One region of the Aminobacter sp. NyZ550 genome, then DNA from elsewhere that is predicted to be linked to it. Evidence: predicted binding sites of a transcription regulator. Region 1 holds the regulator's gene; each other region holds the start of a gene.
What was found. Region 1 encodes PhoB, which activates phosphate uptake and scavenging genes when phosphate is short. Its sites were predicted from a motif close to TGTCATNNANCTGTCAT; they were not measured.

Region 1 (8,066 bases):
GACATGCCGGAAAGCTCGCGCAAGATCGGCGACAAGGAAATCGTCTGGCTGGACGGGCTGAAGGCACAAGATCTTGTCGAGAGCCGTTTCAATTCGATCTTCTTCTTTACGGGCGCGAGCCGCGAGCCCGAACTCGCAGGCGTCTGGGGTGCGGTGGTGGGCTCGTTCCTGACCATGATCGTCACCTTGGCGATTTCCTTCCCTATCGGCGTTGCCGCTGCCCTCTATCTCGAGGAATTCGCGCCGAAGAACCGCTGGACCACGCTGATTGAAGTGAACATCAACAATCTGGCGGCGGTGCCCTCGATCGTCTTCGGTCTTCTCGGTCTTGCGGTGTTTCTCAACTGGTTCGGGCTGCCGCGTTCGGCGCCGTTGGTGGGCGGCATGGTGCTTGCGCTGATGACGCTGCCGATCATCATCATCGCCTCGCGCGCTTCGCTGCGGGCGGTCCCACCTTCGATCCGTGAGGCTGCCCTTGGCATTGGCGCATCCAAGGTCCAGACGGTGTTCCACCATGTCCTGCCGCTGGCGATGCCAGGGATCATGACCGGAACAATTCTCGGTATGGCCCATGCACTTGGTGAGACCGCGCCTCTCCTGATGATCGGCATGGTCGCCTTCATCGTCGACATCCCGGGCGGCTTCACCGACCCGGCCACCATCCTGCCCGTACAGATCTTCATGTGGGCGGATTTCCCCGAACCGGGCTTCCAGCAGAAGACGTCGGCAGCAATCCTGATCCTGCTCGCATTCCTCGTGTTGATGAATGCCATTGCCGTGATCCTGCGCAAGCGCTTCGAGCGGCGTTGGTAGACAAGGAACATCTTGCTATGAACATCATGACCGAAAAGACCCTCGAAGAGGTAGTGAGCTCCGAGATGAACAAGCCAAACGAAGCCATCAAAATGCGCGGTGACAAGGTCATCGTGCACTACGGCGAGAAGCAGGCGTTGTTCGGCGTCGATCTAAATATCCGGGAGCACCAGGTGACGGCGCTGATCGGCCCGTCGGGCTGCGGCAAGTCGACCTTCCTGCGCTGTCTCAACCGCATGAACGACACCATCGACAGCGCTCGCGTCGGCGGCAAGATCACGCTCGACAATGAAGACATCTACGATCCCAAGATCGATGTCGTCGAACTGCGTGCCCGCGTCGGCATGGTGTTCCAGAAGCCGAACCCGTTCCCGAAGTCGATCTACGAGAATGTCGCTTACGGCCCGAAGATTCATGGCTTGACGCGCAGCAAGGCCGAGCTCGACGCGGTTGTCGAGTCCAGCTTGAAGAAGGCGGCACTTTGGAACGAGGTCAAGGATCGTCTGACTGAGTCCGGCACCGGCCTGTCGGGCGGGCAGCAGCAGCGCCTGTGCATCGCGCGCGCCATCGCCGTTTCGCCCGAGGTGATCCTGATGGACGAGCCGTGTTCGGCGCTCGACCCTATCGCCACCGCCAAGGTCGAGGAGCTGATCGACGAACTGCGCGAGAACTACACGATCGTCATCGTCACGCACTCGATGCAGCAGGCGGCGCGCGTGTCGCAGCGCACGGCGATGTTCCACCTCGGCTATCTCGTCGAGGAAGGCCCGACCGACAAGATGTTCACCAACCCCGACGACAAGCGGACGCAGGACTACATCACCGGCCGCTTCGGCTGAGTGGGTTTCGTCGCGGCACACGATACGAGGAAGAAATCATGGGCGAACATACAGTCCGGTCCTTCGACGAAGAACTTCAGCACGTCGACCAGCTCATCCGCGACATGGGCGATCTTTCCGGCGCAATGGTGGCCGGCGCCATCCGCGCGCTTCTCACGTCCGACCAGGCACTGGCGCAAAACGTCGTTGCCGACGATACGATCATGGACGCCAAGCAGCGCGATCTCGACAATTCGGCGATCACGCTGATCGCCAAGCGCCAGCCGATGGCGCAGGATTTGCGCGCCGTGGTCGGTGCCATCCGCATGGCGGGTGACCTCGAGCGCATCGGCGACCTCGCCAAGAACATTGCCAAGCGGGTCGGCGCCGTCGGCCAGTCGCCGACCCCGCGCAATCTCTCGCATTCGATCGATGCGATGGCGCAGCTGGTGCTTGGCCAGGTTCGCGGCGTCGTCGATCTCTATGTCGCGCGTCAGGCCGAGGGCCTGAAGGATCTGCGCGCCGACGACCAGAAGATCGACATCCAGTACACCGCCGTGTTCCGCGAACTCCTGACCTACATGATGGAAGATCCGCGCAACATCACGGCCTGCACGCATCTGCTGTTCTGCGCCAAGAACCTCGAGCGCATCGGCGACCATGTCACCAACATCGCCGAGAACGCCTATTTCGTCGTGACGGGTACGCAGCTGCCGCTGAACCGGCCCAAGGTCGACGAGACCACGACGACGGTTCCGGCCTGAGCATTTCCGCAACCGCATGCGTTTGGCGCGGGGGCGCTGCATAGGTTAAATCAGCGCATGGTCCAGAAGCGGCCATGCGCAAGGACAAGGTATAGCCAATGATCGCTCCCAAGGTCATGGTCGTCGAAGACGAAGAGCCGCTGGGCGTGCTGCTTCGCTACAATCTCGAATCCGAAGGCTATCAGGTCGAGGTCGTCACGCGTGGCGACGAGGCCGAGATCCGGCTCCAGGAAAACGTGCCCGACCTGCTGGTGCTCGACTGGATGGTGCCGGCGCTGTCGGGTATCGAACTGTGCCGCCGGCTCAGGATGCGTCCCGACACCGAACGCCTGCCGATCATCATGCTGACGGCGCGGGGCGAGGAAAGCGACAGGGTGCGTGGCCTTTCGACCGGTGCCGACGATTATCTGGTCAAGCCGTTCTCGACGCCGGAATTCATGGCGCGCGTCAAGGCGCTGCTGCGCCGGGCCAAACCCGAGGTGTTGTCCTCGGTGCTCAAGGTCGGCGACATCATGCTCGACCGCGAGTCGCACCGCGTCTACCGCAAGAAGAGCGAGATCAAGCTCGGGCCGACCGAATTCCGCTTGCTCGAATTCATGATGCGGCACCCGGGCCGCGTGTTCTCGCGCAGCCAGTTGCTCGACAATGTCTGGGGCGAGACGATCTATATCGATGAGCGCACCGTTGACGTGCATGTCGGGCGCCTGCGCAAGGCGGTCAACAACGGCCGCATGCCTGACGTGATCCGGACCATCCGCGGTGCCGGCTACGCCATCCGCGAGGACTGAGCCGCTTCGGGCTCTTTTCCGCTCAGCTAGGCGACGTCGGCACCGGCACGGCGTGGAGCCGTGCCTGCGGCAATGATCTCCTGATCAACGGCAAGCAGCGCGCGCATCATCGCGCCCTCGCGTTTGAGTGGAACCTCGTTGGGTTCGGTGTCGAAGGAGATCGCCTTCGAGTGCAGCCCGCCCGCCGTCTTGGCGATGGCCGCGCGCACATGTGGCTCCATGATGTCGAAGGCGGTTGCGCCGACGCCGACGAAGGCGAGGGGGGCGGGGTCGAACAGCGCAAACATCGAGCCGAGACCAAAGCCGATGGCTTCGCCGGCCTTGCGGAAGGCCTCGCGTTCGGGGCCATCATGGTCACGTGCCGCATCGGCCACGGCCCTGATGTCGTCGTCGGACAGGTCGGCCAGCGGCTCGGCATTTTCGTCGCCAACCCTTGCGTTGCGCCAGATGGCGTAGTTGCCGGCATAGGCCTCGATGCAGCCGCGGCGGCCGCAGCGACAAAGCGCGCCGTCCGGGCGATGGATCATGTGGCCGAACTCGGCACCCGACGACTGCGTGCCGGTGAACAGCTCGCCCTTGATGACGAGGCCCATGCCGATGCCGTGCGAGAGCAGGATGGCGATGAAGTCGTCGCGATAACGCATCGGATCTCGCCAGCGGAGGGCCTCGGCGATCATGTTGCAGTCGTTCTCGACCGAAACAGGTACGCCGAACTCCTGCTCCAGCCGGTCGGCGAAGGGGATGTCGTCGTAGCGGGTGATCGGAGACCACAACAGCTTGCGCGAGGCGGCGTCGGTGATGCCCTGGACGGCGATGGCGATGCGTAGAACGGCGCCGCCCGAAGTGCCGGCCCTGTCGATCAGGCGCCGGACCATTCCGACGCATTCGTCGACCAGCGCCTCGGCAGGCATCTGCTGCGTGACAAGCCGCCGGGTCTCTTCGGTCACGGTGTTGCCGGCATAGTCGATGATGGCGGCGGACAGGCTGTTGAGCGAGAGCACGACCGCAACGACAGACGCAGCGTCGGCATCGAGCATCAACCCGACCTGCGGCCGCCCCCGTTTCATGGAGACGGGTTCGCTGAACTTGGCCTCGGCAAGGATGCCTTCTGATATGAGATCGGAGGAAATAGTCGAGATCGTCGAATGGCTGAGGCCGGTGGTGGCGGCGATTTCGGTGCGCGATGGCTGGCTGGCTCGGCGAACCGCGGATATAACCATGGCGCGGTTGCGCCGTCTCAGATCGTCGTGACGTATGCCGACCGACATGTGCTCGTCTTCCTCCCGGCGAAGCGCTGCCCTTCTTAAGCGGCAGTCCCTTACGCGCCAAGTGATTGTGACAGAGCCAGCGCCAAATGTCTCTATTTATTTCGGGCTCCGAAAAAAATAAGGAGCGCTCGCGAAACCATGTTGACAGTGGCCGGGCATTGAGTCAGTATTTTTTCGAGGCTCGAAAAAAAGAGCTTCTCCAAGGGCTATCGCGAAGTAGGCGCGCCCATTGGGCGCAGGGAGGAAATAATGAAAAAGTTTACCACCGCCATCCTGGCGGGCGTTGCCATGACTCTGTCGCTTACGGCAGTGACTTCGGCAAAGGACAAGGTCATCGGCGTCTCCTGGTCGAACTTCCAGGAAGAGCGCTGGAAGACCGACGAAGCCGCCATGAAGGCCGCCATCGAGGCCGCCGGCGACAAGTACATCTCGGCTGACGCGCAGTCGTCGCCGGCCAAGCAGCTGACCGACGTCGAAAGCCTGATCTCGCAGGGCGCCAACGCCCTGATCATCCTCGCTCAGGACGCCTCGGCCATCGGACCGGCTGTCGACAAGGCCGTCGCCGAAGGCATTCCTGTTGTCGGCTACGACCGCCTGATCGAGAACAAGGACGCCTTCTACCTGACCTTCGACAACAAGGAAGTCGGCCGCATGCAGGCCAAGGGCGTGTTCGCCGCCAAGCCTGAAGGCAACTACGTCTTCATCAAGGGCAGCGGTGCAGATCCGAACGCCGACTTCCTGTTCGCCGGGCAGATGGAAGTGCTCAAGGAGGCCGTCGACGCCGGCAAGATCAAGAATGTCGGCGAGGCCTATACCGATGGCTGGCTGCCGGCCAATGCCCAGAAGAACATGGAACAGTTCCTGACCGCCAACGACAACAAGATCGACGCGGTCGTGGCTTCGAACGACGGCACCGCCGGCGGCGCGATCGCAGCGCTTCAGGCACAGGGCCTTGCCGGCTCGGTGCCGGTGTCGGGCCAGGACGGCGACCATGCCGCGCTGAACCGCATCGCGCTCGGCACTCAGACCGTCTCGGTGTGGAAGGACGCGCGCGAGCTCGGCAAGAACGCCGCCGAAATCGCCTCGCAGCTCGCCGATGGCAAGAAGATGGAAGAGATCGCCAACGTCACCAAGTTCAAGACGCCTGGCGGCCTCGAGCTGAACTCGGTCTTCCTGACGCCTGTTCCGATCACCAAGGACAACCTCAACGTCGTCATCGACGCCGGCTGGGTTGGCAAGGACGTGGTCTGCCAGGGCGTGGCGGCCGGTTCGGTCGCAGCCTGCAACTGAGATCGGTTCGATCCGGTCGGTCAAACGCCGCGGCTTGCCCGCGGCGTTTTTCAAAAGCGCCCGCTTCATGACATGGCGGATTGACCCTATCATGCGCACACCGGCTGCCGCTTAGACGGCTATCCGGTCGGGAGGTAACAATGACAGACACGACAACCAACGCGCCGGCAGACCGAGCGCGAACGACCGAACTCAGCCCGGTCGGACGTTTTCTCAAGGCAACCGAGATCGATACGCGCATGCTCGGCATGGTCGGTGCGCTGCTCCTGATCTGGGTCGGGCTGCAGGTGATTTCGAGCTTGCGCCTTGGCGTCAACCCGTTCGAATTCGACAGCCGCACCTTCCTAACCGCTCGCAATCTGTGGAACCTGTCGGTGCAAGCGTCTGCCGTGGCGATTATGGCGACCGGCATGGTGCTGGTTATCGTCATGCGCAATATCGACCTGTCGGTCGGGTCGGCCGAAGGCCTGATCGGCATGGTGATGGGCTTTGCCCAGGTGCATTTCCTGGTCAAAGCCGTCGGTCTCGAACTTGGTAATCCGTGGATCTGGGCGTTGGCACTTGCCATTGGTATTGCGCTTGGTCTGATGATAGGCGCGCTGCAAGGTTTCGTCATCGCCTACATGGAGGTTCCTGCCTTCATCGTGACGCTGGGCGGATTGCTGATCTGGCGCGGGGCGGCCTGGTGGGTCACGTCAGGCCAGACGATCGCGCCGCTCGATGCCACCTTCCAGCTCATGGGTGGTGGTCCGCAGGGCGCCATCGGAGCGACGTGGAGTTGGATCGTCGGCCTTGTCGCATGCCTGGCTGTGGTGTTCCTGCTGCTGCGTGGCCGCCAGCAACGCAAGCGCTTCAAGTTTCCGCTGCGGCCAGTCTGGGCAGAGGCATTTCTCGGCGCCGTTACCTGCGGGGTCATCCTTGGCGCGATCTGGATCGCCAACTCCTACCCTTGGCCGATCGGTATCGTGCGTCGCTACGCCGAGGCCAACGGCATTACCATCCCTGAAGGCGGCCTGTTCATCGCCCATGGCATCGCCATTCCCGTCCTGATCGCGGTGGCCGTGGGCATCGTCATGACCTTCGTCACCAACCGCACACGCTTTGGCCGCTATGTCTTCGCCATCGGCGGTAACCCGGAAGCAGCCAACCTCGCCGGTATCAACACGCGCTGGATCACCATGAAGGTGTTCATGATCATGGGCGTGCTGGCGGCGATCTCGGCGGCAGTCTCCAGTGCTCGCCTGAACTCGGCTACCAACTCGCTCGGTACCCTGGACGAACTGCTGGTCATCGCGGCAGCGGTCATTGGCGGCACCTCGCTCGCCGGTGGCTCCGGCACCGTTGCCGGTGCCATGCTGGGTGCGCTTCTGATGCAGTCATTGCAGTCGGGCATGGTGCTGCTCAACATCGACACACCGCTGCAGAACATCGTCGTTGGCCTGGTGCTGGTCGTGGCCGTCTGGCTCGACACGCTCTATCGCAAGCGCGTCTAACGAAATCCGGGAGCCAAGATCATGGAACAGACCCGTATCCCGCTCGTCGACCTAAAGAACATCTCCATCGCCTTCGGCGGCATCCGTGCCGTCGACGATGCTTCGGTCGACCTCTATCCCGGTGAAGTGGTGGCGCTGCTCGGTCACAATGGTGCCGGCAAGTCGACGCTGATCAAGATCCTGTCGGGTGCCTACAAGCGCGACGCCGGCACCATCATGGTCCGGGGCGAGGAGGCCGCGATCTCCAACCCGCGCGACGCCAAGAAATACGGCATCGAGACGATCTACCAGACATTGGCGCTGGCCGACAATGTCGATGCCGCCGCCAACCTATTCCTCGGACGCGAGATCATGACCGCCTATGGCACGCTCGACGACGTCGCCATGGAAGCCGAGGCGCGCAAGGTGATGGGCCGGCTCAACCCGCGCTTCCAGCGCTTCAAGGAGCCGGTCAGCAAACTCTCCGGTGGCCAGCGTCAGTCTGTGGCGATCGCACGTGCCATCCTGTTCAATGCCCGCATACTGATCATGGACGAGCCGACGGCAGCCCTTGGACCACAGGAGACGGCGCAGGTCGGCGAACTGGTCAAGCAGCTCAAGGCCGATGGCATCGGCATCTTTCTCATCAGCCACGACATCCACGACGTGTTCGATCTCGCCGACCGTGTCTGCGTGATGAAGAACGGCCAGGTCGTCGGCACGGCCCGCACCGAGGACGTGACCAAGGATGAGGTGTTGGGCATGATCATTCTCGGCAAGTGTCCGCCTGGCGCAACGCCCGGACCGGGGGCAATGCAGATCGCTGCCTGAACAGGCCCTTTGCCGGCTCAGG
Region 2 (8,066 bases), on a different replicon from region 1:
TCATCTTTCCGCTGATCCTGTCGATGCAACGCGTCGAGCCATCGCTGCTCGCAGCCAGCCAGGATCTCGGCGCCGGCTTCTGGCGGACCTTCCGCTCCGTCCTGCTGCCACTGACCCAAGCCGGCATATTTGCCGGGTTCCTCTTCGTCTTCGTCATGGCGGCGGGCTCGGCCACAGAAGTGCAGATGCTCGGCGGTGCGGCCGCATCGATGATCTCGGTGATGATCAACGACGTCATGCGGGTTGTGAACTTCCCGCTGGCCTTCGCAATCTCGACCCTGGTGCTGATCATCCTGTTCGGACTGATTTTCATCGGCAACCGACTGTTCAAGCTGACCAGCCTGTTCGAGGGATTCACATGGTAGCCGGTTTCGAAAGCCGCCCGCTTAAGGCCGCCATCTGGCTGATGACTGCCATAGGGCTGGCGATCATCTATCTGCCGCCGCTCTACCTGGTGGCGGTGTCGTTCAATCCGGCGCTGCAGCCCGCTCTGCCGCCGCTGTCCGACATCAGCCTGACCTGGTATTTCGCGCTCGCCAAGGAACGCACCCTGATCAGCGCATTGCAGGAATCCCTTCTGGTCGCGACCATCACCGCGCTGGTGGCAACCGGTCTCGCGCTGTTGTCGGCTCTGGCCTATATGGATCTCGGCAAATGGCGCTCGCGCTGGTTCATGTTCGTGCTGTTGCCGATGTTCATTCCAGGGATCATCCAGGGCCTGTCGCTTTCGGTGATCTTCGGGCGCATCGGACTGAAGCCGTTCTGGGGCACGGTGGCTGCGAGCCATCTGTTGTGGGCGCTGCCATTCGCCTTCACCGTCATCCTCACCAGCATGGCAGCCGTCAGGCGTTCTTACCTGCTTGCCGCGTCCGATCTCGGCGCTTCCTGGTGGCGGCAGCTGGTCGACGTGACATTGCCACTGATCAAGCCAGGCCTGGTGGCTGCCTTCATCTTCTCGTTCCTGCTGTCGCTGAACGAATTCGGCCGGGCCTTCTATCTGGTCGGACGGCAGAACACGCTGCCATTGGCGATGTTCGGCAAGATGAACTCAGGCGCCTCGCCGACGATCTATGCCCTGTCGGGCTCGATCTTCCTGGCTTCGATATTGGCGGTGTCGTTCGTGCTGCTGGCAGCGCAAGCCAAGGATCGCAAACTGCGGTAGAGCACGGTCGGCCCGCCGCTTTGCGGAGACTGGCTGTGTTGATGAACCGATCGATGCCGCCAGCCGACCCGCACTGCCGGCTACAGGTTCAAGGTGCAGGAACTCGGCGGTAACTACCACCGATCAGCCTCAACGAACTGTCCGATGACGATGTCGCCATGGCGGCCGATTCGGCTGTCGCCGGCGCGACCAAGAACTCGGGCGACGAGCCGATCGCTGCACCATCTTCGGCCTCTGCTCAGGCGTCTGCACCAACGATTTCCGCCGCATGCAGAAATACATCGCCGGCCTGCAGGTTGGCACGGTGAATATCTGGGAAGTCTCGGGATATCGCATCGAGATGTCGCCATTTGGCGGGATCAAGGACTCGGGCAACGGCTACAAGGAAGGCGTCATCGAAGCGATGAAAAGCTTCACCAACGTCAAGACCTTCTCTTTGCCCTGGGTCTGAGCCTTGTCTTGAGCCGGCAAATCAGATGAGTGTCGATGAGGGAGCCTGGTGCTCCCTCATGTGCTTGGAGGGGAAATGCTGTTGCCTAACGCCGGCTCGTACTCGACCGGGACACTACCCTTGCCTGCGACCTTCCTGAAAGCCTGAACGCATGTCCGGCTTTGCCCTTACCATCGTGCTGGTGGCAGCCTTGCTGCATGCGAGCTGGAACGCCGTCGTCAAGGCCGCAACCGACCGTGCCGTCGTCCTGGCAGCAGTGTCCGCCACCCATGCCACGCTCGGGCTCTTGTTGGTGTTCTTCGCCACGCCACCGTCGCAAGCGAGCTGGATCTACATCTTCCTGTCGACGGTCATCCACTACGGCTACTACGTCTTCCTGTTCCAGTCGTACCGGCTGGGTGATCTCAGCCAGGTCTATCCCATCGCCCGCGGACTGGCCCCGGCGCTTGTCGCTTTCGGTGCCTATGTGATGATCGGCGAGACTCTGCCGCCCTTAGGCTGGGTCGGGCTTGGCGCGATTACCTTCGGCATTGCCTTCCTCGCCTTCCAGCGCGGCGCAGCCCATGCCGATCCGCGCGCCGTCGGCGCTGCCGCCATCAACGGCGTGCTGATCGCCTCCTATTCGGTCATCGACGGCATCGGCGTGCGCCTGTCCGACAGCCCGTTCGGCTATATGGGCTGGCTGTTCCTGCTCGAATTTCCCGTCACGCTGTTCGTGCTGTTCCGACGCCGCGGCGCAACCCACACGATCGATCGCAAGACGGTCACGCTCGGCCTCGTCGGCGGCCTGGGCGCCGTCTCCGCCTACGGCCTCGTCATCTACGCCAAGACGATCGCGCCTCTGGGCGCGGTCTCGGCCGTACGTGAATCGAGCGTCATCATCGCAGCCCTCATCGGCCTGTTCATATTCGGCGAGCGACCGTGGCAGGCCCGCATCTTTTCAGCCGTCATCGTTGCCGGCGGGGTGATCGCACTCGCCTTCTCAGGCTGACAGGCCGGCAAGCTTTTGCGTTTCGGTGCAAAAACCAACGCCCGTGCACAAGCATGCGGCAGCCTTGTCACATGCCTGTCGCAACCCTGTGCATCACATAAGCTCAGCCTACCAGATCATAAAAAGAATAGATTTTACTTATTGACCGCCCGTTCCCACTATCGACCATGGACGAGGCGCAAACGGGCACAGCCAAAACGCGGCCCGACAAAACCTCTCCCAATCAGAACGTGCCTAAGCGATTCAAATGGGAGCCACTTCAATGAACCAGAAGAAAACCTTCGCGCTTGCCGCCTTTGCGACGATGCTGATGTCATCGGCGGCCTGGGCGGAGACGGAGCTCACAGTCTACACGGCCATCGAGGCCGAAGACCTCAAGCGTTATGCCGAGACGTTCAACCAGGACCATCCCGACATCAAGCTGAACTTCATCCGCGACTCCACCGGCGTCATCACCGCCAAGCTGCTCGCTGAGAAGGACAATCCGCAGGCCGACGTGGTCTGGGGCCTCGCCGCCACCTCGCTTCTGGTTCTCAAGTCCGAGGGCATGCTGGAAGCCTACGCGCCCAAGGGAGCCGACCAGCTGAAGCCCAATTTCGTCGACAGCGACAATCCGCCGAGCTGGGTCGGCATGGACGCCTGGGCAGCCTCGATCTGCTTCAACACCATCGAAGGCCAGAAGCTTGGCCTGACCGCGCCGAAGAGCTGGAAGGACCTCACCAAGGCCGAATACAAGGGCCATGTCGTGATGCCAAACCCGGCGTCATCAGGCACCGGCTATCTCGACGTATCGAGCTGGCTGCAGCTGTTCGGCGACAAGGACGGCTGGACCTATATGGATGGCCTGCACCAGAACGTTGCCGCCTACACGCATTCGGGCTCCAAGCCGTGCAAGATGGCAGCCGCAGGCGAGACGGTGATCGGCATCTCCTTCGAGTTCCGCGCCGCCAAGTCGAAGGCAGAGGGTGCGCCCATCGACATCATCATCCCCGAAGAAGGCATCGGCTGGGACATGGAAGCGTCGGCAATCGTGGCCGGCACGTCCAAGGAAGAGGCTGCCAAGACCTTGCTCGACTGGTCGGTCTCGAAGAAGGCAAACGAGATGTACAATGTCGGCTATGCGGTCGTCGCCATGCCCGGCGTCGCCAAGCCGGTTGAGCACCTGCCGGCCGACATCGAGGCCAGGATGATCAAGAACGACTTCGAGTGGGCGGCCAACAACCGCAACGCCATCCTCGAGGAATGGACCAAGCGCTACGACTCGAAGTCCGAGCCGAAGAGCTGACCTCCATCAGCCACCCTCGACAAGCGGGCGTCGCCTCGGGCTGCGCCCGCCCCTTGCCCCCAAGCCGGATGGTTACGATGAGACACGAAACCCTCGCCGGGCAGCCGCGAATTCCGACTGAAGTGAGCGCCATGACCGCCGCCAGCCCGAACGTGAAGCCTGCCTATCTCAGAATCGCAAACGTCTGGAAAGCCTTCGGCGAATTCCATGCGCTGAAGGACATATCGCTCGACATCAGCGAGGGAGAGTTCGTCTGCTTCCTCGGCCCGTCGGGTTGCGGCAAGACCACGCTTTTGCGTGCCATCGCCGGCCTCGACCTGCAGACCCGCGGCTCGATCCAACAGGGCGGGCGCGACGTCTCGACCCTGCCGCCGTCGCAGCGCGATTACGGCATCGTCTTCCAGTCCTACGCGCTGTTCCCCAACCTGACGATCGCCAAGAATATCGCCTTCGGCCTCGAAAACACCAAGCGCCCGCGTGCCGAGATCGAGGCTCGCGTCACCGAGTTGCTCAAGCTTGTCGGCCTGCCCGACCAGGGCAACAAGTACCCGGCCCAGCTTTCCGGCGGCCAGCAGCAGCGCATTGCTCTTGCCCGCGCCATTGCCATTTCGCCCGGCCTGCTGCTGCTCGACGAACCGCTGTCGGCACTCGACGCCAAGGTGCGCACCCATCTGCGCCATGAGATCAAGGAATTGCAGCGCAAGCTCGGCGTCACCACCATCATGGTCACCCATGACCAGGAGGAGGCGCTGTCGATGGCCGACCGCATCGTGGTGATGAACCACGGCGTCATCGAACAGATCGGCACGCCGACCGAGATCTACCGCCACCCGGCGACCCTCTTCGTCGCCGACTTCATCGGCGAGGCCAACAAGTTCGAGGCCAGGGCGTCGAAGGGCACAGTCGGCTTCGGTGCGGCGACTTTCAATTGCGCACAGAACGGCTTCGACGAGGGCGCGCCGGTCATCGCGGCGATCCGCCCCGAGGACGTCATTCCGCATGCCGCAGGCTCTCTCGCCAACGGTGCGACCGCCAACACCATCGACGTCACCATCAGCGAGATGGAATTCCTGGGATCGTTCTGGCGCACCCGGCTGCACGGCCACGCGCTCGGCAACGAAACCCTGATCGCCGATTTTTCGATCAATGCCGCGCGCCGCCTGTCGCTGACAGAAGGCGTGGCGCTGACGGTCGAACTGCCGGCCGAACGGCTGCTGATCTACCCCAGGGGTGCCTGACATGGCGATGGCTCTCGACTCTGCCCTTCCCGTCGGCCGCAGCCTCCGCCTCAGGCTCGACCGCGACGAGCTGATCAAGCGCGGCCTGATGGTCGTGATCGCGCTTTATCTGGTGGTGGGGCTGGCAGCGCCCCTGGCGATCATGCTGTCCAAATCGTTCTCGACCTACAGCTTCAACCTCGCCAATTTCGAGTTCCAGGTCAGCGACAAGGACGGCAACTGGGGCCAACCTGTCACCGCGGCAGCACTGAACGAGAAACTCGATGCGGTACCGCCGGCCAAGCTCGCCACCAACTCCGACGGGCGGCTGCAGGCGACGAGCTTCTTCCCCGACTTCAGCTTCCGCAGCCCGGTGAAGTACAAGATTCGTGGCACGACGTCTGATGCAACCTATCTCGTCGGCCTCAAGCCGCAGACCGGAACGGAATGGCAGGAACTCACCTCCAACGACTTCCGCCGCGTGATGCTCAGGCCGTCACGGGCGCTCGGACTTGAGAACTACGCCGCCTACTTCTCGACGCCGACGCTGTTCCGCTCGATCGAGAACTCGGTGTTCATCGCACTCGTCAGCACCATCATCACCGTCGGACTGGCCTTCGGTTTCGCTCATGCGCTGAACCGCAGCTGCATGCGCTTCAAGGGTGTTTTCAAGCTTGTTGCCATGGTGCCGATCCTGGTGCCGTCGCTGCTTCCCGGCATTGCCCTGATCTACCTGTTCGGCAACCAGGGCATGCTCAAGGATCTGCTGATGGGGGCCTCGATCTACGGCCCGCTCGGCATCGTCGTCGGCTCGATCTTCTTCGCCTTCCCGCATGCGATGATCATCATCTCGACGGCGCTGGCGATCTCCGACCAGCGCCACTACGAAGCGGCCGCCTCGCTGCGCGCCAGTCGTTGGCGCACCTTCTGGACGGTGACCATTCCCGGCGCCCGCTACGGCCTGATCTCGGCAGCCTTCGTCGTCTTCACCCTTGTCATCACCGATTTCGGCCTGCCCAAGGTCATTGGCGGTCAGTACAATGTGCTTGCCGTCGACATCTACAAGCAGGTCATCGGCCAGCAAAACTTCGAGATGGGCGCGGTCGTCTCGGTCATCCTGCTCGTCCCTGCCATCGCCGCCTTTATCGTCGACCGCATGGTGACCAAGAAGCAGGTGGCGCTGCTGTCAGCGCGCTCGGTGCCCTACCAGCCCAAGCCGAACCGCGGATTCGACACGCTTTGCCTCGCCTGGTGTTCGCTGATCGCCGTCTTCATCCTCGGCATCATGGCGACCAGCCAGTTCGCGGCACTGGTCAAGCTCTGGCCCTACGACCTCAGCCTCGGTCTCAAGCATTTCGCCTTCGACCGCATGGATGGCGGCGGCTGGGGTTCGTACTACAACTCGATCCGGCTGGCGGCGCTGACGGCGGTCATCGGAACGGTCATCATCTTCGTCGGCGCCTATATGGTCGAGAAGACCGACGGCTTCCGCGCCGGCCGCACGGCGTTCCAGTTCCTCGCCATGCTGCCGATGGCAGTGCCGGGCATGGTGCTCGGCCTCGCCTACATCTTCTTCTTCAACGATCCGGCCAACCCGCTGCATGCCATCTACGGCACCATGACCATTCTGGTGGTCTGTACAATCACCCACTTCTACACGGTGGGACACCTGACGGCGCTGACCGCGCTCAAGCAGATCGACCAGGAGTTCGAGCCGGTGGCGGCTTCGCTCAAGCAGCCCTTCTACAAGCTGTTTGCGCGCGTCACCGTGCCTGTCTGCCTGCCGGCCATCCTCGACATCTCGATCTACATATTCGTCAACGCCATGACGACCGTGTCGGCGGTGGTGTTCCTCTATTCCAAGGACACGACGCTGGCCTCGGTGGCGGTGCTCAACATGGACGACGCCGGCGACGTGGCACCGGCGGCCGCAATGGCGATGATGATCTTCTACACCAATGCCGCCGCACGCCTGATCCACCTGTTCCTGTCGCGGGTTCTGATCAAGCGGACGCAGGCGTGGCGGATGCGCTGACACTCAGCCTTTGGCGCGATCCGGATGGGCTTTGGCGAAGGCCTCGAGGCCTTCGCAGCGGGCGGAAATCTCCGGCAGCCGCTTCAGGCCCGAAATGTCGACGTTCCAGCGCCGGGCATTGTAGACCTGCGGCACCAAGCAGATGTCAGCCATGGTTGGATTATCGCCATGGCAGAAGGCGCCGGTAGCCGGGTGGTCGAGCAGCTTTTCGAAGGCTGCCATACCATCGCCGATGAACTTCTGCATCCAGGCGTCGCGCGCCGCCTCGCCATTCGGGACCAGCCGCATCAGCTCGGCGATCACACCGGTGTTGCAGACAACGTGGATTTCCATGGCGATGGCATAGGACAGCTGGCGCACGCGCTGGCGGCCGAGCGGATCGGAGGGCAGGAAACCGGCATGGCGGGTCTCATCGAGATATTCGATGATCGCCAGTGACTGGGTAAAGGCATGGCCGTCGATGTCGAGCACCGGCACCAGCCCCTGCGGATTGCGTGCCAGATGCTCGGGCGACTTCTGCGCCTTGGCCAGCAGGTCGACCGATACCGGGCGATACGCCTGACCCAGCATGTTGAGCGCGATGCGTACCCGGTAGCTCGCCGACGAACGCCAATAGTCGAACAGGACGGTCTCGCTCATCAGACCTTCTCGTATTTCGTCACGGTCTGCTCGATGGCACCGAAGATCGACTGACCTGTCTTGTCGTTCATCTCGATGCGGACCTTGTCGCCGAACCTAAGGAACGGCGTCTTAGCGGCCCCCGTGTGGATGGTTTCTATGGTGCGTATCTCGGCGATGCAGGAATAACCCGCGCCGCCTTCGGCGACGGGTTTGCCCGGTCCACTGTCGAGCTTGTTGGACACGGTGCCCGAACCGATGATGGTTCCCGCAACCAGAGGCCTGGTCTTGGCAGCATGCGCCACCA
Region 3 (8,066 bases), 2.4 Mb from region 1:
CATCCATGACATGTCGGTCGCGCATGTGAAGCAGCTGTGGCCGTGGTTTTCGGCCCGCAATGCCCGGCTCTGGGTGCTGCACAATCTCTATGGCGGCCGTGTCGTCGACGGCAACGTGCAGTTCGACGTCAGGCCCGACCGTCTCGGCAACGGCGTGCCGCTCAACGCCCAGGAAGTGTTCGGTCGTTTCGAGATCGACGGCTCGCGCTTCGACGTCGCCGGCCGCATTCCGCCCATTCGCGATGCCAGGGGCATCGTCGAATTCCACGGCAACGACGTCGACGTGTCCTTGTCCCAGGGCACCGTCTTCATGCCCAGCGGCCGCACCGTCGCCGCCAGCAACGGCACGCTGAAGGTCGTCAAGGCCAATGTCATGCCGGTCATCGGCTCGCTCGATATCGATGTCGATGGCAGCGCCGATGCAATCGCGGAACTCGCTTCCTATGAGCCGATCAATGCCATGCGCCACGTCGGCATCCTGCCGGAGGAGCTGACGGGCGACGTCACCGGCAACGTCAAGGCCGACATTCCGCTCACCAGCGGCATCGACACCGACAAGCTCGATTGGAAGGTGGCGCTCGATTATGACGGCCTGGCTGTGGCCAAGGAGTTCGACGGCCAGAAGCTGTCCGACGCCGACGGCAACATCACCGTCACACCAGACAAGGCCGTCATCGTTGCCAAGGGCAAGCTCAATGGTGTTCCGGCGGAACTCGACCTTGTCGAGCCGCTGCGCGACAATGGCATCGATAAGCAACGCAATGTCCAGTTCGTGCTCGACGACAAGGCACGCAACGCGCTTGTTCCCGGCCTGTCCGACATGCTCTCGGGAACCATCAAGGTCGATGTCGAACAGCCCGAACCCGGCAAGCGCCACATCGTGGCCGACCTGACCGCGGCCAGGCTCGATCTGCCATGGGTCGGCTGGAGCAAGGGGCCGGGCATATCAGCCGAGGTGTCGTTCACCATGACGTCGGATGGCGACAGGTCGACGCTGTCCGACTTCAACCTCGACGGAAAGACATTCACCATCACGGGCGACGTCGCGCTCGCCAATGGCAGCCTGTCTTCGGCGCGCTTCAACAAGGTGCAGCTCAACCGCGGCGACGACGTCGCGGTCAACATCAAGCGCTCGGGCAAGGGTTTTGCGGTCCAGGTCAAGGGCAACTCGCTCGATGCGCGCGCGCTGATCAAGCAGTTCATGTCCGACGTCGACAGTGCGACGAAATCAGCCGGTTCAAACTCCATTTCGGTCACTGCCAATGTCGACACTCTGGTCGGCTTCAGCGGCGAGAAGCTTTCGGGCGTTACGCTCGAGTATTCGGGCTCCGGCTCAAAGGTCGGCGGGCTCAAGGTCGACGCGACAGCCAGTTCCGGTGGCCAGATCACCGTCAGCAACGTGCTTCAGGGCGGTGGCCGCCGCCTCGACGTGCGATCCGCTGACGCCGGCGCCATCCTGCGCTTCCTTGACGTCTATGCCCGCATGCAGGGCGGATCGCTGGCGCTCGCGCTGGAATCCTCAGGCGACGGGCCACTCAAGGGCCAGGTCGATGTGCGCGAATTCGTCGTCGTCGATGAACCGAGGCTGGCCTCGATCGTCGCCAGCAAGCCGGCCGGCGACAATCGCAGCCTTAACCAGGCGATGCGTAAGGACATCGACGTCTCCAAGGTGAGGTTCGAACGCGGTTTCGCCCAGATCGACAAGCGCTCGAAGTACCTGGCATTGGACAAAGGCGTCCTGCGCGGGCCGCTGATCGGGACGACGTTCCAGGGCACGCTCTACGACCAGCAGGGCCAGATGAACATGACCGGCACCTTCATGCCGGCCTATGGCCTCAACCGCATCTTTGGCGAGCTGCCGCTTGTCGGGGTCATTTTGGGCAACGGACGCGACGGCGGCCTGATTGGCGTTACCTACAAACTCTCGGGCGATGCCAACGCGCCCAAGCTGCACGTCAATCCGCTGTCCGCGATCGCGCCCGGTATCTTCCGGTCGATCTTCGAATACTGAGCACGCAGGCGGCACCTGTCCCCAGACATGAAAATGGCCGGCATTGCCGGCCATCTCGGTTCCTGCGGGGGGCGTTACGCCGGGCGTTGATTACGCCAGGCGTTGATTACGCCGGGCGCACCAGAATGTGCTTCTTCTTGCCGAGCGACAGCTTGACCACGCCTTCCGGCGTCAGGTCGGCGGTCGTCACCGCGCGACGCTCGTCGCTGACCGACTGGTCGTTGATGCGCACAGCACCGCCCTGGACGTGACGGCGTGCTTCGCCGTTCGAAGCGGCCAACCCGGCGCGAACGACAAGCGACAGCAGCCCGATGCCGGCCTTCAGCTCGTCGCCTGGCACCTCGACCGTCGGCAGCGTATCGGCGAGCGCGCCTTCCTCGAAGGTCTTCCGCGCCGTCTCGGCCGACTGTTCGGCTGCCGCGCGGCCGTGCAGCATCGCGGTCACCTCGGTCGCCAGCACCTTCTTGGCGTCGTTGATCTCCGAGCCGCCAAGGGCTGCCAGGCGCGCGATCTCGTCGAGCGGCATCGCCGTGTATAGCTTCAGGAAGCGCTCGACATCGGCGTCCTCGGTGTTGCGCCAGTACTGCCAGAAATCATAAGGCGACAGCATGTCGGCATTGAGCCAGACGGCTCCGTTCATCGACTTGCCCATCTTGGCGCCGGACGAGGTCGTCAAGAGCGGCGAGGTCAGCGCGTAGAGCTGCGGCGTACCGAGGCGGTGGCCCAGGTCGATGCCGTTGACGATGTTGCCCCACTGGTCGGAGCCGCCCATCTGCAGGCGCAGGCCGTAGCGCTTGTTGAGCTCGACGAAGTCGTAAGCCTGCAGGATCATGTAGTTGAATTCGAGGAACGACAGCGACTGCTCGCGGTCGAGGCGCTGCTTGACGGAATCGAAGCTCAGCATGCGGTTGACCGAGAAATGCTGGCCGACATCGCGCAGGAATTCGAGATAGTTGAGCGGCAGCAGCCACTCGGCGTTGTTGACCATCATCGCATCGCGCGGACCGTCGCCGAAGGTCAGGTAGTTCGAAAACACCTGCTTGATGCCGTCGATGTTGGACTGGATCAATTCGGGCGTCATCAGCTTGCGCGCCTCGTCCTTGAAGGACGGGTCGCCGACCATGCCGGTGCCGCCGCCCATCAGCGGCACGGGGCGATGGCCGGTCTTCTGCATCCAGTACAGCATCATGATCTGGATCAGGCCGCCGGCATGCAGGCTCGACGCCGTCGGATCGAAGCCGATATAGGCCGACACGGTTTCCTTGCGGAACAGATCGTCGAGGCCGGCGTCATCCGAGGTCTGGTGGATGAAGCCGCGCTCGGAAAGGGTGCGCAGGAAATCGGACTTGAAGGCGGACATGGTTTCTCTCTCGGCGGACGATTGGTACGGCAGATCCGGCTTTGGATCGGCGACGCCAGCGCTTTAGCATCTGAAGTGCCAGAATCACAAGGATTGCCAACCGTCAGCGGCGTCCCTTGTGGTGCCGGAAACGACTGCGGTGCATGGATGGACGCCAACATGACGGATGAAACGGTTCTCGAGACACCACGGCTGTTGCTCCGGACGTGGCGCGACACCGACCTGGACGATCTCGTCTGGCTGCATTCGCAGGTGCAGGCGTCGCGCTATCTGTCGATCACCGGCCAGCCCTGGACACGCGACGAGGCTGCCGGCCGCATGAGGGGCTGGGCCGAGGAATACCGGCTGCACGGCATCACCAAACTCAAGCTGCAGCGGCGCGAGGACGCGCGCTTCGTCGGTCGCGCCGGTTTCTCCATGTTCGCCGCTACCGGCCAGTTCGAACTCGGTTATGCCATTGCCCCGCAATTCTGGGGCAATGGCTACGCCACCGAGATAGCCGCAGCCCTGGCCAACTTCTTCTTCGACCGCAGGATAGGCGATCACTTCATCGCCTTTGCCCATGTCGACAACGCGACGTCGCTGAACGTGCTGGAAAAGATCGGCATGCGCTTCCAGCACACCGGACCGATGAACGGGCTTGAGGCCCACGTCTACACCATGAGCAGCACCGACCCGCGGAAGCGCTAGGCGGTCCTGCCGCCAGCGTCAGGGGACTTCATCAAAGTTTCACCGAGGCGTCACCTGCCCGACATGGCCCGGACCTAGCTGGAGGGCGTTCCTTCAACCAATCGGGGTCCAACATGCGACGCTCTCTCTATCTGGCTGCGGCTGTTCTCGCGCTTACCACCGCCTCCGCCTTCGCGGAGGAGACGGAATTCAAGGCAACGCTTGCCGGTCACGCCATCCTGCCGGCGAACACGATCATTGCTTCACCCGAAAACGCGCCGGAGCACCTGCGCAGCTCGGGCAAGTTCACCACGCCCGACCGCAAGCGCGCCGAAGGCCTCGGCACTGTGCCGGGCAAGGACGGCGTGCGCCCGACCGGCTTGTCGCTGCCTTTCGACGGCCAGCCCGTCCAGGGCTTCTCCGGCATCAAGGCCGTCGGCGACGGCACGTTCTGGTCGCTGTCGGACAACGGCTTCGGCAACAAGCTGAACTCCACCGACGCTGCTCTGATGCTGCACCACGTCTCATTCGATTGGGACAAGGGCACGATGAACCGCATCAAGACCCTGTTCCTGACCGATCCCGACCGCAAGGCGCCGTTCCCGATCGTGCTCGAAGGCTCCGACACCCGCTTCCTCACCGGTGGTGATTTCGACGTCGAATCGATCCAGCCGGTCGCTGATGGCTTCTGGGTCGGCGAGGAGTTCGGCCCGTATCTGCTGAAGTTCGATCTCGACGGCAAGCTGACCGACGTCATCGACACCGTTGCCGAAGGCGAGCCCGTCCGTTCGCCCGACCATCCGACGCTGACCCTGCCGGGCAATCCGGTCGCCAAGAATCCGGTCTTCAACCTCAAGCGTTCGGGTGGTTATGAAGGCCTTGCCATGTCCAAGGACGGCTCCAGGCTTTTCGGCATGCTCGAAGGGCCGCGCTACATGGCCGACGGCGAAGTCGAGAAGGTCGACGGCAAGACGGCGCTGCGCGTCATCGAGTTCGATGCCGCCAAGAAGGAATGGACCGGCCGTAGCTGGCTCTATCCGCTGGCCGACGGCGGCGAGGCGATCGGCGATTTCAACATGATCAGCGCCACCGACGCACTCGTCATCGAGCGCGACAACGGCGCCGGCACCGCCGACAAGGCCTGCGCAGACGCCAACGCCCCTAAGCCCGACTGCTTCGCTCGCGCGGCCAAGGTCAAGCGCATCTACAAGATCGAGATGACTGACGACAATGTCGGCAAGGCCGTGCGCAAGGTCGGCTACATCGACCTCATGAAGATTGCCGACCCCGACAACAAGAAGCGCCAGGGCGGCGGCGAGGGCTTTTATGATATGCCCTTCGTCACCATCGAGAATGTCGATCTCGTCGACGAGAGCCACATCGTCGTCGGCAACGACAACAACCTGCCGTTCTCGGCCGGCCGCTCGCTCGACAAGGCTGACGACAACGAATTCGTCCTGCTTGAAGTTGGCGACTTCCTGAAGGCCAAGTAAGGCAACATCCGGGCCGCCTTGGCGGCCCGGATTCATTCTATGAGATTCCGACCCCAAGTGGCTTTCGGTACAACAGGAATCCGTCGTCCGGCTTCTCGGCCTGACGGACAAAGCCGCAGCTTTCGACGCAGGCGATGGAGGCGAGATTGTCGTTTTCGATTTGGCCGTCGATATGGGTGTAACGGCCGCTGACATGCGCGACCAAGGCCGCCAGCACACGTTTGCCAAGCCCTCGGCCGCGTTGGCTGGGGTCGAGCACGATCAGCAGGCTGATGCCGCCGTCGTCCTGCTCGTCATATTGCAACACGGCAAGCGGAGTGTCGCTCGCACCATGCGTGGCCACGACAAGATGGGCCGGACTTGCCGGATCCGTGACATAGGCGAACCAGTCCGTGCCGGGGAAGTCGACGCGCCGTGCCACCTCGGCATCATCGAACCACGCCACATAAGCTGCTAGCTCGTAGCTGCGAAACGGCCGGAAGCTGATCCCGTTCATGCCTCAGGACGCCTGCGCCAGGTGCAGCAGAGGAAATGGCTTTCCCTGGCCGTCGCGTTCGGAGCGCCCGACCTGCCTGAAGCCGCATTTCAGATAGAAGGCGACGCCACCCGGGTTCTGCTCGTTCACGTCGACCGCAAGCGGCCCCTTCAGCCGGCCGACATGCTCGATCAGCGCCTTGCCGATGCCTTTGCCATGCTGGCTGGTGCTGACGAACAGCATTTCGACCTTTGGGCCGTCCAGGCCGATGAAGCCGACGGGCTTGCCATCGCTGTCCTCCGCCACCAGCACCTCGACGGCGGGCAGATAGTCGTCGCGGACGAGCGGACGGAAGAACTGAATGTCGTCTTCGCCGAGGAAGTGATGTGTGGCACGCACGGCATCCTCCCAGATGGCGACGAGCACGGCATTGTCGGCCGCGACGCGGGGACGGATGTTCATGAGAGGCTCCAGGTCGAAAGGGCTATTCGCCCGCGAGCCCGCCATACTGGCGGACCAGTTGCGCCATGCCGCCGGCCGGCTTCTGCTCGGCCTCTATGCCTTCAGCGACGCCGATGCGGTCGCCGACGGGCCGGTTCTGGCTGACCTTCCATTTGCCGTCGATGGCGGTGATGTCGATTTCGAGCCCGATGATGCCCTTCAGTTGGGCTGCGATGTAGGCATCAGGCGCGTCGGAGACCTGCCAGGGCTCGGTCCGCCCGGCTTCCTGGCTGGCGGTGAGCGCGGCGATCTGCCCGGCAAGCCAGTCCTTGTCGTCGATGACACGCGCCATGCCGCGCACCTGCACGGTCGCATAGTTCCAGGTCGGAACGACCTTGCCGGTTTCGCGCTTGGTTTCGTACCAGGATGGGGTGACGTATGCGTCCTCGCCCTGGAACACCACCAGCACCGGCATGTCAGGCGTTTCAGCCAACAACTGCCATTGCGGGTTGGCGCGGGCGAGATGCGCTCGCAGCCGTCCATTCGGGCCGATGTCGGCGTCGAGCAGAAATGGCAGCGGATTTGCCACCGGGCCTTCCGATCCGTTGCAGATCAGAAGGCCGAGCGGATGGTTGCGGATCAGCGCATGCAAAACGTCCAGCCTGGTCTCGCGAAACAGCGGCGGCTGGTACATGCGCGGAACTCCTCTTAGCGCAGGCGCTTCGGACGCGGGTCCGAAAGCTCGCCGGCGAGACGGCGGTCGAGATACTCGGCGCACTCGTCGATCACCAGTTCCGGGTCGTTGCCGAAGAAGTGGTTGGCGCCGGGGAGCGTCTTCTGGGTGATGGTGATGCCCTTCTGCGTGTGCAGCTTGTCGACAAGGCCCTGCACGTCCTTCGGCGGCGCCACCTTGTCGGCGTCGCCATGGATGATCAGGCCCGACGATGGGCAGGGTGCCAGGAACGAGAAATCATAGGTGTTGGGCTGCGGCGCCACCGAGATGAAACCTTCGATCTCCGGGCGGCGCATCAGAAGCTGCATGCCGATCCAGGCGCCGAAAGAATAACCGGCGACCCAGCAGCTCTTCGAGTCAGGATGCAGCGACTGCACCCAATCGAGTGCGGCAGCCGCATCCGACAGTTCGCCGGTGCCGTGGTCGAATTCGCCCTGGCTGCGGCCGATGCCGCGGAAGTTGAAGCGCAGCGTGGTGAAATCGCGCTTCTGGAACATGTAGAAGAGGTCGTACACGATCTTGTTGTTCATCGTGCCGCCAAACTGCGGGTGCGGATGCAGTATGATGGCAATCGGCGCGTTCTTTTCCTTGGACGGCTGATAGCGACCTTCCAGGCGACCCGCCGGACCGGTAAAAATGACCTCTGGCATAAACTACTCCACTTGACGCAAGGCCGATGAAACAATCCTGTGCCCAGCCTTGACGCGAGGGACGCGTCTTCTTAGAAGCTAGTTTAGAACTGTTCAAAACTGGGTGGCGAAACCGCCCATTTGGCAAAGCGGGTAGATAGGACGGCTGGCCTTGGAATTTCAAGGAAATTGCGCGTCCTCCCATCCGAACATGATTTGACAGGGCAAAAACCAGGAAAATGGCCGGACCGCGCG

Region 2: N7E70_RS28820 (putative 2-aminoethylphosphonate ABC transporter substrate-binding protein) is a predicted target of PhoB. The motif match lies at 2,670-2,686, and genes of this name have one in related genera.
Region 3: N7E70_RS19525 (esterase-like activity of phytase family protein) is a predicted target of PhoB. The motif match lies at 4,088-4,104, and genes of this name have one in related genera.

Annotation. Positions count from the first base shown of each region.
Region 1 is NZ_CP114190.1:1,472,324-1,480,389, forward strand. It holds gene pstA (phosphate ABC transporter permease PstA) at 1-813, shown strand, start outside; gene pstB (phosphate ABC transporter ATP-binding protein PstB) at 831-1,652, shown strand; gene phoU (phosphate signaling complex protein PhoU) at 1,691-2,395, shown strand; gene phoB (phosphate regulon transcriptional regulator PhoB) at 2,494-3,183, shown strand; gene N7E70_RS07360 (ROK family protein) at 3,210-4,451, opposite strand; gene xylF (D-xylose ABC transporter substrate-binding protein) at 4,701-5,741, shown strand; gene N7E70_RS07370 (sugar ABC transporter permease) at 5,882-7,234, shown strand; gene N7E70_RS07375 (ATP-binding cassette domain-containing protein) at 7,256-8,044, shown strand.
Region 2 is NZ_CP114191.1:333,417-341,482, forward strand. It holds gene N7E70_RS28800 (ABC transporter permease) at 1-365, shown strand, start outside; gene N7E70_RS28805 (ABC transporter permease) at 359-1,162, shown strand; partial or broken gene N7E70_RS28810 (aldehyde dehydrogenase family protein) at 1,383-1,613, shown strand; gene N7E70_RS28815 (DMT family transporter) at 1,765-2,604, shown strand; gene N7E70_RS28820 (putative 2-aminoethylphosphonate ABC transporter substrate-binding protein) at 2,867-3,889, shown strand; gene N7E70_RS28825 (putative 2-aminoethylphosphonate ABC transporter ATP-binding protein) at 3,967-5,127, shown strand; gene N7E70_RS28830 (putative 2-aminoethylphosphonate ABC transporter permease subunit) at 5,129-7,141, shown strand; gene maiA (maleylacetoacetate isomerase) at 7,145-7,780, opposite strand; gene N7E70_RS28840 (fumarylacetoacetate hydrolase family protein) at 7,780-8,066, opposite strand, start outside.
Region 3 is NZ_CP114190.1:3,920,169-3,928,234, reverse strand. It holds gene N7E70_RS19540 (DUF3971 domain-containing protein) at 1-2,011, shown strand, start outside; gene tyrS (tyrosine--tRNA ligase) at 2,118-3,371, opposite strand; gene N7E70_RS19530 (GNAT family N-acetyltransferase) at 3,531-4,061, shown strand; gene N7E70_RS19525 (esterase-like activity of phytase family protein) at 4,175-5,533, shown strand; gene N7E70_RS19520 (GNAT family N-acetyltransferase) at 5,571-6,029, opposite strand; gene N7E70_RS19515 (acetyltransferase) at 6,033-6,470, opposite strand; gene N7E70_RS19510 (FMN-binding negative transcriptional regulator) at 6,493-7,143, opposite strand; gene N7E70_RS19505 (alpha/beta hydrolase) at 7,158-7,832, opposite strand; gene N7E70_RS19500 (cysteine desulfurase family protein) at 8,051-8,066, shown strand, end outside.